4 regions of the Bacillus pretiosus genome follow, and region 2 is predicted to be linked to each of the others. Evidence: riboswitches for the same ligand, from Rfam matches in the RefSeq annotation. Region 2 holds a riboswitch; each other region holds the start of a gene.

Region 1 (3,214 bases), 710 kb from region 2:
GACCATCTGCAACGACTTTGTTAACTTTTGCAACAAGTGAAGCAAAAAATTGTGTAGGCAATGATGTTACTATCTCAGAAGGTTGAAATAATTTCATACTTTCCACCTCTTTTGAAAGTTGTTACAATTCTAGTGACAAATGATATAATCTTTCCAGTATTTTGTAAAGAAAAAATTAAGAATGGGGCTGACAAAATGAAAGTCGCATGTATTCAAATGGATATTGTCTTTGGAGATGTAGAAAAAAATATTGAGAATGCTAAAAATAAAATAAGCGAAGCGATGAAGGAAAGACCAGATGTGATTGTCTTACCAGAACTATGGACAACGGGATATGATTTAACGAGGCTTACTGAAATTGCAGATAGGGATGGATTGCAAACGAAAGAAAAGCTGAAAGAATGGTCGAAGCAATATGGTGTACATATTGTCGGTGGGTCTATAGCGAAGCAAACAGAGCAAGGTGTTACAAATACAATGTATGTGGTAAACAAGGAAGGAGAACTGGTCAATGAATATAGTAAAGTGCATTTATTTCAGCTTATGGATGAACATAAATATTTAATCGCTGGAAATAGTACAGGTGAATTTAAGTTAGATGATGTAGAGTGCGCCGGCACAATTTGTTATGATATTCGTTTTCCAGAGTGGATGCGCGTTCATACTGCGAAAGGTGCAAAAGTTTTATTTGTTGTAGCAGAATGGCCATTGGTTCGTTTAGCGCATTGGCGTTTGTTATTGCAAGCAAGAGCAGTTGAAAATCAGTGTTATGTTGTTGCATGTAATAGGGCAGGAAAGGATCCGAATAATGAGTTTGCCGGTCATTCTTTAATTGTCGATCCTTGGGGCGAATTTGTTGTAGAAGCGAATGAAGAAGAATCAATTTTATTTGGAGAGCTTCATTTTGAGAAAATTAAAGAAGTACGCAAAGGAATTCCAGTTTTTGCAGATCGTCGTCCAGAATTATACAAATAAAATGTTGACAAGTGATTTTTATTCTTGGTATAGTCTTCAACATAAAGTTAAAAATTCAAAAAATTATACAACTCTTATCAAGAGCAGGTGGAGGGATTTGGCCCGATGAAGCCCAGCAACCGACCGTAATACCATTGTGAAATGGGGCGTTTATTTACGCCAAAAGGCACGGTGCTAATTCCAGCAGAAAGTAAATCTTTCTGGCAGATAAGAGGGGAGAAGATAAACTTCAAACCTCTTTCTTTGTGGAAAGAGGTTTTTCTACGTCAGAAAAACCTCTGAATTAAAAAAAGGGGGAGAAGACGATGGGATATTATTCATTAACTGAAACGACAGTTATACAATATGCGAAAGAACACGGTTATTTTGAAAAGAAAGCAAATGTAGTTTGTCATGAAATTGGAGATGGAAATTTAAATTACGTGTTCAAATTAGATGATGGAGAGAAGTCTATTATAATAAAACAAGCACTGCCATATGCGAAAGTAGTTGGTGAGAGCTGGCCACTGTCTATAAAAAGAGCGACGATTGAAAGTAAAGCATTACAAATTTTTGCGAAGTATGTGCCGGAATATGTGCCGGTAGTGTACAGTCATGATGAAGAGTTAGCAGTAACAGTCATAGAAGATCTATCAAGGCTAACAATTACAAGAAAAGGATTAATAGATGGAGAGGAGTACCCGCTTTTATCCCAACATATTGGTCGCTTTCTAGCACATGTGTTGTTTTATACTTCAGATTTCGGTTTACAATCAGAAGAGAAAAGAGTGTTAGATAGTGAATTTGTTAATCCAGATCTTAGTAAAATCACGGAAGATTTAGTGTTTACAGATCCGTTTAGTCATTATGATACGAATGATTATGAACCAGAGTTACAACTAGCGGTGGATGAACTGTGGAGTGACAAAAATTTGAAATTAAAAGTAGCACAGTATAAATATAAATTTTTAACGAGAAAAGAAGCGCTTATTCATGGTGATTTACATACTGGTAGTATTTTTTCATCACCTGCTGAAACGAAAGTAATTGATCCAGAATTTGCAACATATGGTCCATTTGGATTTGATCTTGGCCAATTTATTGCAAATTTATTATTAAATGCACTATCCCGTGAAGAGGAAAAAAGAAGTGTGCTATTTTTCCATATTGAGAAAACATGGAGTTATTTTGTAGAAGCTTTTACGAAGTTATGGATTGGAGAAGGTGTAGAAGCATATACGAAAGAGAAACAATGGTTGCCAATTATTTTGCAAAATATTTTTACGGATGCCGTTGGATTTGCCGGATGTGAGCTTATCCGTAGAACAATTGGCTTAGCGCATGTAGCTGATTTAGATGGAATAGCAAATAAAGAAACGAGGATTCAAGCTAAGAAACAAGCGTTATCCTTAGGTAAAGAACTAATAAAATATGAATCTAAGAGTGCTGATATTCAACTGTTCCGAACATTATTTCAACAGACAGTTTCTGGAGGGATAAAAGCATGAGTACAATTGTTACTGTTCCGAGATCTGTCAGTTGGAAAGGTGATGCCATTGCAGTATTAAATCAAACAAAGTTGCCGCATAGTACAGAATACAAAACATTAACGACGATTGAAGAGGTATGGAAAAGTATTGTCATGCTAGAAGTACGAGGAGCACCTGCAATTGGAATTTTAGCTGCATTTAGCTTGGCACTTGCATCAAAAAAATATAATACTGTACATATGGAAGAATTTCAAAAGAAGTTTAATAGAGATTGTAATTATTTAGGAACGTCACGCCCGACAGCAGTCAATTTATTTTGGGCAATCGATCGTATGAGAGAATCCATTCGAGAAATTACTACAATAAAAGAAGCACAAAAAATATTAGAAGAAGAAGCGCTTCTCATTCAGAAAGAAGATGAAGCGGTATGCCGGAGTATTGGAGAACATGCATTAACATGCTTTAAAGACGGTGATAACATCTTAACAATTTGTAACGCTGGAAGTATTGCAACTGCTAGATATGGTACTGCATTAGCACCGTTTTATATTGGGAAAGAAAAAGGTGTACGTTTACATGCGTATGCGTGTGAAACGAGACCGGTTTTACAAGGCGGGCGTTTAACGACCTGGGAATTAAAACAGGCAAATATTGATGTAACACTTATTACCGATAATACGGCAGCTCATGCTATTCAAACGAAAGAAATAAACGCGATTATTGTAGGAGCGGACCGAATTGTCGCAAATGGAGATACAGCAAATAAAATC
Region 2 (3,214 bases):
CTGACAACAATTTATAATACGTTCCATTTCATTCATAACGTACGAGCCTTTTCTTCTATTTGTAATAACCACTTTTCCCGCTTCTCTCGTTTACTCGTTTTCACAGATTGAAAAAAAGATCGTTTTACATCGCGAATGCCGCAAAAACGTAAAACACCTCTCTTCATCATAATCCAATCTGCTGATCGATATAGTAGTGCGACGTACCATAACGGTGAGTCTAACGTATTAATTACCCATGCCTTCTTACCTTTCAATAAGCCTTTCGGCAGGGCACCTTCATATTTATAAGCAAAACCAGCTACGAAAATGCGATCAATAAACCCTTTTAAAATAGCTGGCATCCCCCACCACCATATTGGATAAATGAAGAGAAGAGTATCCGCTTCTTCCACTAACGTTCTGTACCGAGCTGTCTCTTCTTCATTTACTAAATCACGTCTTTTCTTCTCCTCATTAAATACAAGGACGGGATCAAATTGTTCCTTATATAAATCAAGTACCGTAACCGAATGATTTGTTTCTTGTAATCCTTTTTGCACATGCTTTAATATCCCCGCATTAAAACTGGAAGGACTAGGATGAGCGTATACAATTAGTACATTCACTACATAACAACTCCCTCTATAAGTTAAAGTTTCCCCTTCTTTAACATCTTCTCTACAATTTGCACGTTTTTCGAACTTTGTAATAAACGATTTAATAATGTAAGTAACTCTTCCTTTTCTAAATCTTTCAGTTTCTCTTTCACCGTACTCTCACCAGCACTTTGAATATCATAAACAACTGCCGCCATATGCTTACAATAATTCTCATATGGACACTCGCAGCTACTTTCTGTAAAATTTTCAAGATCAATCATTACTTCATAGTTTCCTGCATTTCCAGTAACAAAAGCAAATATTTTCTTTTCTTGTATTTCAACATCTTCTACATGTCCTTCTTCATAATATTCATAACCTTTATCCATAATGTACTTAGGAATCCATTTCGTTATATCATTTAGTAAGTAAGCGTACATAACAACACCTCTTCCTTTAATTCCCTTTTGACTTCCAAAACCCTGCATGTTATTCTAATAACTGTCAAATAGCAAGTCTATATGACAAAACGACTGACACCTATTCGGCGGAGGTGTCTCTTTTCATTTGCAGCCGATATGAAGTGCCTCTTTCAGGCACATTCAATCTTTGACACTACACACTCAACACCATTCCCTTGTATCAGGCTGCTTAAGCAGTCTTTTACGCTACATACTCCAAAAAAAAGAGAGCTTAGCTCCCTTTTCCCGCCTTATAAAATACCCCTTTTTCAGTATAGAGATATTCATCAGCTAATGTAATTTTCCCATCCAGTTTCAGTTCATCTAATAGTCTTGATAAATAAAATTGATGTAACATCTTTTTCGTGAATTTTCCTTCATGATGCGAAACGATATGTTCTTGAATATCTAACAATGATATTGGCTTATCTTGCTCTATCATATATTCATAAACTGTACTACGCAGTTTTACGTATTTTTCGAGTGTCACAGTACTTCGCAACCCCTTTCTTCTTAATATAAATTTTCGTAATCGGTTTTTTTGCAACAAAAAAACCTCTCCGATAAGAAGAAGTTACGTATATATCTTCGTCTTATCTCCCAGAACAAATATGTTCTGCTGGAATTAGCACCTGCATCGCGGTTGCTGGGTTTCATCGGGCCAGTCCCTCCACCTCTCTGGATAAGAAAATATTCACTTAATTCTTACTATACGTAATTTCATTCTAATTGTCAAACAAATATAACAAATTATATTTTGTTCCTTACTGTTCATACTATACATATATGAATATGCAAGGAGGATTATGAAATGCACGAAAATGCTCGCGGATATGTCCAAAATTCTTTTCAATCATTACAAGAAGCAAAACATTGTTTAGAAGAAGCGCTACAGACTGTTGAAAAAGATTTTAATCGCGCTCGTATTGAACAATCACTTTATGCGATCGAACAAGCTATTCAACGCTGTGATTACACGGTTCATATTTTAGAACAAGATTGAAAAAACTTCCCATCATAAGGTGGGAAGTTTTTTCAAATGGCATACTTCATAATTATTACCGTTATAATTAAAAAATATACAGAATTAGCAATTTCTAAAACCCCTACTTTTATAATAGAAATTTTTTTGCCATATAACATAATTGCTCGAATGACACTCGGTATAAAAATAAGAGAACACCACGGATTGATAGCAAAGACAATGACTGTTAATACAATATGATACCCCCATGATATAAGACGATACTTCGGGTTATTTTTCTCGCGAATCATCGTTTTTACATAAAATGTACTTCCTAAAAAATATAAAAATGAAATAAGCGCAATAAATAATGCTGTTTTATCTATAAGTTTCATTGAAAAATAATAACTAACTAAACCACCAATACAGAAAACAATAATCGCACTAATGTCATTTAGTAACGCTCTTTCATTCTTTTGACGAGCGTAATACATATTTACTATAAATAACGGAATCATTACTGCTATGAATAAAAGAATGCGCCATTCATATAATAGAGAGATCATCCCAAATACGAAAGCGATGATAAAATATACAATTGCAGCATGTAAAAACTCTTTTTTTCGTTTTTGCTTTATGTACGTAAGAAATGGATACGTAGCTAAATAGATAAAGAACCAAGCTAAAAACAATGGAATATGATACATAGTAGGTTTCCCAAGCATGACACTTAATAGAAATGGTATAACGAGCATGGCCCATGCACCGTGTTGCTTCGGAATAACTAACTTCATTAACTATACACCTCCCTTTTGAAAGCAGTTCTCACCTACTATTATACAAATAATTTTATATAGTAACGTATATATATTGGACTATTTCTTGACATTAAAAAATGCTCCTTACAATGTGTAAGAAGCATGAAAGAGGCAAACGAATATGTAAGTCGCGACCCTACCTTATATGAGTATGCTTTTCTATGCCATGTTATGCTTATCTAATATGCCGTATTTCTTTTTAAATCTCGTAAGAATCATAATCCAAGACGTACTAAATAGTAGTAAGAAAATAACATTCGAAATTGCATGACTCAAATCGAAATAAAAACTTGCAATATAATACGAAACGACTGCTTCCCACGTTGCCTCACGTATGAAACCGAGAAGCCCCCATAAGTTCATAATCCAGCCAAATAAAAATCCAACAAA
Region 3 (3,214 bases), 2.0 Mb from region 2:
CGAACATTTTTTCCTTAAGAGGATACTTTGGAACACCATAATGATGATACAAGCCAGCCTGTGCCCCCCAGCAAATATGAAGCGTAGATGTTACATTCTTTTTTGAATACTCCATAATACGTTTAAGCTCTTCCCAATAATCTACCTCTTCAAAAGAAAGAGTTTCAACTGGTGCTCCTGTAATAATAAGTCCATCAAATTTCTCATTCTCAATATCACGAAATGTTTTATAGAAACTCGTTAAATGGTCCTGCGCTACATTGCGAGACAAATGTGATTCCATATGAAGTAGGTGAACATCTAATTGCAACGGTGTGTTGCCAATTAAACGAAGTAATTGCGCTTCTGTTTCTTGCTTTGTAGGCATTAAATTTAAGATAGCAATTTTCAATGCCCGGATATCTTGTGTTTCTGCTCGCTCCTTCGTCATTACAAAAATATTTTCCTTCTGCAACACTTTGCGAGCTGGTAAATCTCTATCAATTATGATCGGCATGTTCTTTGCCTCCGACTAGCGCTGCTTCTAAATCTGCAATAATATCAGAAACATCTTCTATACCAACCGATAAACGAATTAAATCTGATGTAACTCCAGCTAGACGCTGATCTTCAGCACTTAATTGTCTATGCGTTGTGCTAGCAGGATGTATAACACAAGTTCGTGCATCCGCTACATGCGTTACGAGAGTTGCTAGTTTTACATTTGCGATAAATTCTTTCGCTGCTTCTAATCCGCCCTTAATGCCGAATGTTAAAACACCACTAGCACCTTTTTTCAAATACGTTTGTGCTAACGAGTAATTTTCATTGCTATCTAATCCCGGATAATTCACCCATTCAATACGTTCATGGTTAGCAAGCCACTTAGCAACTGCGAGAGCATTTTCACTATGACGCTCCATTCTTAAATGTAGCGTTTCTAAGCCGATATTGCTAATATACGCATTGAATGGGCTCATACAGTTTCCATAGTCTCTTAATAATTGAACACGTGCCTTCACAATATACGCTGCTGCACCAAAATTTTGAACGTAACTTACGCCGTGATAACTTGGATCCGGTTCAACAAGTTCAGGATATTTCCCATTTGTCCAATCAAAGTTCCCTCCGTCAATGACAATGCCGCCTAAAGAGCTTGCATGACCATCAATATATTTCGTCGTAGAATGAACGATAATATTTGCTCCGTGCTCAAATGCTTGGCATAAATAAGGAGTTGCTAATGTATTATCCACGATAAAAGGTACTTCTAACTCTTTCGCTGCATCTGAAAATTCTTTGAAATTTAAAACGTTCATCGCTGGATTTCCTAACGACTCTGCATAAACAAGTTTCGTCTTATCATTAGCAAGGGCCACAATTTCATCAGCACTTAAATTCGGATTAAAGAACGTAACGTCAATACCAAGCTTACGCAAACTCACTCCAAATAAATTAAACGTTCCACCATAAACTGTGGAAGAACAAAGCAAGTGGTCTCCGCTACTACAAATATTTAAAACAGCAAGCATAATAGCAGCCTGCCCAGAAGCCGTTGCAACAGCTCCTACACCACCCTCTAAATCCGCTAACTTTTGCTCAAATGCAGCTAAAGTAGGATTTCCAATACGCGTATATATATATCCTTCTGCCTCTAAATTAAATAGCGCTGCTAAATCATCTGAAGTATCGTATTTATACGTTGTACTTTGATAAAGTGGCAAAACACGCGGTTCACCATTCTTTGGTGTATAGCCACCTTGCACACAAATTGTTCCTTTTCCCCATGATTCTCCCATCTCTCATTCTCCTTTCTTTTATACAAAATAAAAAACTGCTCCTTTCCTGAAAACAAGAAAGGAGCAGTTTGAAAACACGCTCTAAAGGCTCTTTCTTATCTTTCAGGATTATTACCTGCAGGATTTGGCACAATTCCGTTATACGGCTGTTGCCAAGGTTTCATCGGGCCTGTCCCTCCACCTTTTCTTGATAAGACTATGCAATTACCGTTGATTTTATAGCAATAATTTCCTAATGTCAATCGGTTTTTCTGAATGTTCTAAATTAAATACAAAGAATTTGACATGCATAACAAAAGAAATATATTCCATATCCATTTGAAAAAGACCTTTTAAAACCCACGATTACTATATAAAATTAAGTAAGTAGTTTAACTGTATACATTTCAAATTCTCACGAGACCTCAATATATTGAATAAGCCCACCTCTCAAAAAGATACTATACATATTCCTTTCACAGTAGCATATTTAATCCTTTCGACATTAAAACTTACATAACGGAGGTATAACATGACAAACACAAAGGACATGCACTATATACTCGTCCTATACGGCATTCTTTTAGGCTCTATAGTAGGAGCTACAGTCTGGCTATTTTTAGTTACAATAAATATCGGCATTCACTTTATTTGGGGATACTTACCTACTATTTTCTCTTCTCCCCCGTATTACACTATTTGTGTAACAACTATCGGTGGTATTCTCGTTGGTTTAACCCAAAAATACTTCGGCATATATCCACGTCTTATGCCGGAAGTGATGGGTGAATATAAAAAAACTGGTAGAATTGAATACCGTTTTGTACATAAAGCTACTTTAACTGCGATTATCGTTTTAATATTTGGAGCTAGCTTAGGTCCCGAAGCAGCACTTGTTGGAATTATCGGTGGACTTTGTACATGGGTAGGGGATCGCTTTACATTTGCCTTAAAAGGAATGAATGAACTAACAGAGGTTGGAATTGGCGCTACTTTAAGTGTAATTTTTAACGCGCCATTATTCGGTTATTTAGCTCCAAATGAAAATGAGGGTGAGCAAATTAACGAATTTTCTAAAGGAAAAAAAGCAATTGTATATTTAGCTACCACTTTCGCTGGCTTTTCCGTTTATTTATTACTTAGTAAATTCGATAATCGCGGATCCTTTATCGTTGATTTTGGGGAAGGTTCCCTTTCTCTTAATGAATGGATCGCCTTTCTACCACTTGCTAGTATTGGTGCTATAGTTGGTTTCTTTTATTTCAAATTTGAATTCACATTAGAGAAATTAATCCATCCCTTCAGGGAATACAAACTATCACTTGGAATTATCGGTGGTATTTTATTAGGAATTACAGGAACTTTTCTCCCGTACACGTTATTCTCAGGAGAACACCAATTAAAAGATTTAGTCGTTGAATGGAGTCATTTATCTTTCTGGGTACTACTTCTTTCAG
Region 4 (3,214 bases), 120 kb from region 2:
TGAGCCTTCTAAAATTAATAAAAACATTCAAGCATTCATCATGTTTAAAACGAGTCAATACTCTGATTTCATCCAATTTTGTAATGCCGCTCCCGAAGTAACTGATTTATATCGAATTAGCGGGGAGTTTAATTATATGATGAAGGTCATGAGCGATTCGATGGATTCTCTCGCTACATTTTTAGACTCCTTAATGCAATTTGGATTATCGTCTCCTTTAATTGTTTTAAAGAGTGAGTTTGAGGAGAAATTGTCGTTCTGATAAGAGGGTACTAAGATAAAGATACCGAGTGTATGTGGGAAAATTCTTATATAATATAAAAAGAACCAGCCATAGGCTGGTTCTTTTTTCATTCAATTTCCTACTAGAAAATCCAGAGATACGTCTCCTTCTCACCTACCCCTGATTTCTCTGCGCCTCTCTAAACTCCTCCTTCACCTTCTCTAACAGCCCTTCTTCCGTAATTAATCGATACGCTGTATTTGCTAGTGCTTTTGCGGATGTAATTAACGCTTTATCTCCAAGTTCTGAACGTGCTGCTTCTCTAAATTCATTCGTATGCGCAATTAAGTCATCTGGACCGATTTTAATGTACGGATGAATTGTTGGTACGACTTGACTTACGTTTCCTGCGTCTGTTGAGCCGATGCCAAATCTTTCTTTCCGATTTACGTCTTCACCTTGTAATTCTAGTTCTTCGGCTACGACGTCATTATATGTTTTTGTTACGAGTAGTTCATCGATTTCGTTTTGGAATTGATGGATTTTCACTTTTGCGCCTGTTGCTAACGCTGCTCCTTGTGCGATATTTTTTACTTTTTCTGTTACTTCTGCACATCTTTTTCGCGTTGCTGCACGGATGAAGAACCTTGCTGATGCGTAGTCAGGAATAATATTAGGTGCTTTTCCCCCCTCGGTAATAACGCCATGAATTTTCACATCTGATGGAAGTTGTTGGCGAAGTGCGTTAATACCGTTATAAAGTTGAATTATCGCATCTAATGCGTTAATCCCTTCTTCAGGTGAAGCTGCGGCGTGAGCTGTTTTTCCGTAAAAATGAAAATCAAGTGGATCGACTGCTAGTGAAGGGCTCGTTGGCGCTGTTTTTCCGCTCGGATGAATCATAAGTGCCGCATCAATATCTTTAAATAACCCCGCTTTTACATAACTCGCTTTCGCACTACCATTTGGTCCTCCTTCTTCGGCTGGAGTACCAAACACGACAACTTCTCCGCCAATTTCTTCAAGCGTTTCTGATAATGCGATCGCGGCCGCAACGCTAATTGTGCCAATTAAATTGTGACCACACGCATGACCAAGTCCTGGTAAAGCGTCATACTCAGCTAAAAATGCGATAACTGGCCCTTGTTTTCCTGAACTTTTTCGCGCGATAAATCCTGTTTCATGTCCAGCTATATTGTGCTGCAGCTGAAACCCTGCACTACCTAGTAATAAACTTAACGTTCTTGATGCGTAAAACTCTTGGTTACCAATCTCCGGATTCGCATGAATATCGTGACTTGTTTCTATGTACTTTTCCTTATTTCTTTCTATACTCTCTTCAATTGTTTTTCTTTGTGACGTTACTCCAGTCGCTCCCATTTCTCTTCCCCCTTATATTTTCACATAAAAAAGCCTCTTTCTAAAAGATAGAAAGAGGCTTCTGCATTTACAGTCAAAATGAGCTTCTTTCTTATCTTTCAAGTTACCTTGCTGGAATTGGCACAGTATTCATAAAAGAATCCGCTGCCGAGGTGTCATAGGGCCAGTCCCTCAACCTCTCGTGATAAGAATTTTCATAAGATTATATTAAATTATATTCATTCTATGTTCATTCCAATTAAAAGTCAAGGAATTCCTATCCGAATTTACCGAATATCTAAAAATCCTTTTAACACACCAATTGTTTCCGGTGCTTGTAATCTTGCACATACGTACGGAAATTCCATACTACCTTCAAACATCATTTGAGATGTGAGCGGTGCTCCTGCCCAAAAGATTTCATCATCGATTACGATAAACGGGAATGCTTTATTTTGTCTTTGTAACTTTACATTTTTTAACGGAACTGGTCCATCACTATACACTGTTATTTGCGCATTTGTACGCATTAACGCTTGCCAGACTCGCTTATCCACTTGCTTTGTACTTGGAAGTGAAATAATAATTTTTCGTTTTGCGGCTAAAATATCTTTCAATAACCCTTTCGGCTCTTCAAGATTCATTTCCATAAACCAGCGTAAACGTTTCGAAATTTTCCGCTCCCACAATTGTCTTGATGTCGTACGATCATACACATCTCCGTGACGTTCTATATGAGCTGTTAATTGTGATAACGCTTGTTTTCTCGAAAGGTTTTTACGCATATAATGACAATCTGATAATTGAATGAACTTCCCTCTTGCCCTTGTCACTGCAACGTTGACGAGGCGATGATTTTTATGGTCAAAGAATAACACGCCAGGTCGTTCTTGCGGATAACTATCAACCGTATCAAATATCATCATATCTCTTTCAGAACCTTGAAACTTATGAACCGTCGCCGCTAAAACTGGTATGTTTTGATATTTCGTTCTCTGCAACATTTCTCTAATACACGTTGATAAAAAGCGGGATTGTGCCCTGTAAGGTGTAACAACACCGATCGATTGAACACCATCTAACAGTCCGATTAACATCATTTGCATCGCTACTAAACCAGACATAATGTTAAATCGAGAACCAGAAGCAGCGTCCTTTAACGAAAAGGCTCCCATTAAGCTCGTATCAAATAAAACACTTGCCTCATTTGCGAACGGTTGCAATCGCGCAAGTTCTTTACGCTCTGAAACAGACGGATGGTCGTATACTCTATTTTTATAAATAAATGAGTTTGTAAACTTCGATATATCCGCATGCATACGCCTTTGTTCCTGCAACATAAATAGGTTCGGATGTGCTTCTGATTTATTGACAGAATCAACAATCCCAGCATGGTAAAACATATCTTCCCCAAGCCATTTTCGAACGAGTTCATGGTTCGCCATCGCAATTGGAGGTAACTGTAAAAAGTCCCCACAAACGACGATACGTTTTCCAAGTGAAGCTGCTAATGCAATTTGCGGAACATATGCCATACTCACTTCATCTACGACAACTAAATCAAATGTACGCTCATAAATAAGTGAATCAATGGCACATTTCGATAAAGTTGCGCCGATTACTTTTGCATTT

Evidence for each region. A riboswitch is a leader RNA that binds a small molecule or an ion and turns the genes downstream of it on or off. The one in region 2 is predicted to bind S-adenosylmethionine.
Region 1: it holds a riboswitch for S-adenosylmethionine, as region 2 does, so the genes downstream of both, mtnK (S-methyl-5-thioribose kinase) here and ACU8YW_RS16320 (hypothetical protein) in region 2, are expected to answer to the same signal.
Region 3: it holds a riboswitch for S-adenosylmethionine, as region 2 does, so the genes downstream of both, ACU8YW_RS26770 (bifunctional O-acetylhomoserine aminocarboxypropyltransferase/cysteine synthase) here and ACU8YW_RS16320 (hypothetical protein) in region 2, are expected to answer to the same signal.
Region 4: it holds a riboswitch for S-adenosylmethionine, as region 2 does, so the genes downstream of both, ACU8YW_RS15760 (M20 family metallopeptidase) here and ACU8YW_RS16320 (hypothetical protein) in region 2, are expected to answer to the same signal.

Annotation. Positions count from the first base shown of each region.
Region 1 is NZ_CM129593.1:3,894,760-3,897,973, reverse strand. Features, by position in the region: gene ACU8YW_RS19850 (pyridoxal phosphate-dependent aminotransferase) at 1-97, opposite strand, end outside; gene ACU8YW_RS19845 (carbon-nitrogen family hydrolase) at 112-975, shown strand; SAM riboswitch class I at 1,047-1,189, shown strand; gene mtnK (S-methyl-5-thioribose kinase) at 1,281-2,462, shown strand; gene mtnA (S-methyl-5-thioribose-1-phosphate isomerase) at 2,459-3,214, shown strand, end outside.
Region 2 is NZ_CM129593.1:3,189,168-3,192,381, forward strand. Features, by position in the region: gene ACU8YW_RS16305 (group-specific protein) at 1-36, opposite strand, end outside; gene ACU8YW_RS16310 (NAD(P)H-dependent oxidoreductase) at 33-608, opposite strand; gene ACU8YW_RS16315 (SWIM zinc finger family protein) at 632-1,021, opposite strand; gene ACU8YW_RS16320 (hypothetical protein) at 1,275-1,592, opposite strand; SAM riboswitch class I at 1,633-1,731, opposite strand; gene ACU8YW_RS16325 (hypothetical protein) at 1,854-2,045, shown strand; gene ACU8YW_RS16330 (YwiC-like family protein) at 2,078-2,800, opposite strand; gene ACU8YW_RS16335 (ECF transporter S component) at 2,984-3,214, opposite strand, start outside.
Region 3 is NZ_CM129593.1:5,167,510-5,170,723, forward strand. Features, by position in the region: gene metA (homoserine O-acetyltransferase MetA) at 1-496, opposite strand, end outside; gene ACU8YW_RS26770 (bifunctional O-acetylhomoserine aminocarboxypropyltransferase/cysteine synthase) at 480-1,778, opposite strand; SAM riboswitch class I at 1,871-1,975, opposite strand; gene ACU8YW_RS26775 (chloride channel protein) at 2,290-3,214, shown strand, end outside.
Region 4 is NZ_CM129593.1:3,069,023-3,072,236, forward strand. Features, by position in the region: partial or broken gene ACU8YW_RS15755 (Lrp/AsnC family transcriptional regulator) at 1-262, shown strand, start outside; gene ACU8YW_RS15760 (M20 family metallopeptidase) at 398-1,603, opposite strand; SAM riboswitch class I at 1,692-1,794, opposite strand; gene ACU8YW_RS15765 (DEAD/DEAH box helicase family protein) at 1,870-3,214, opposite strand, start outside.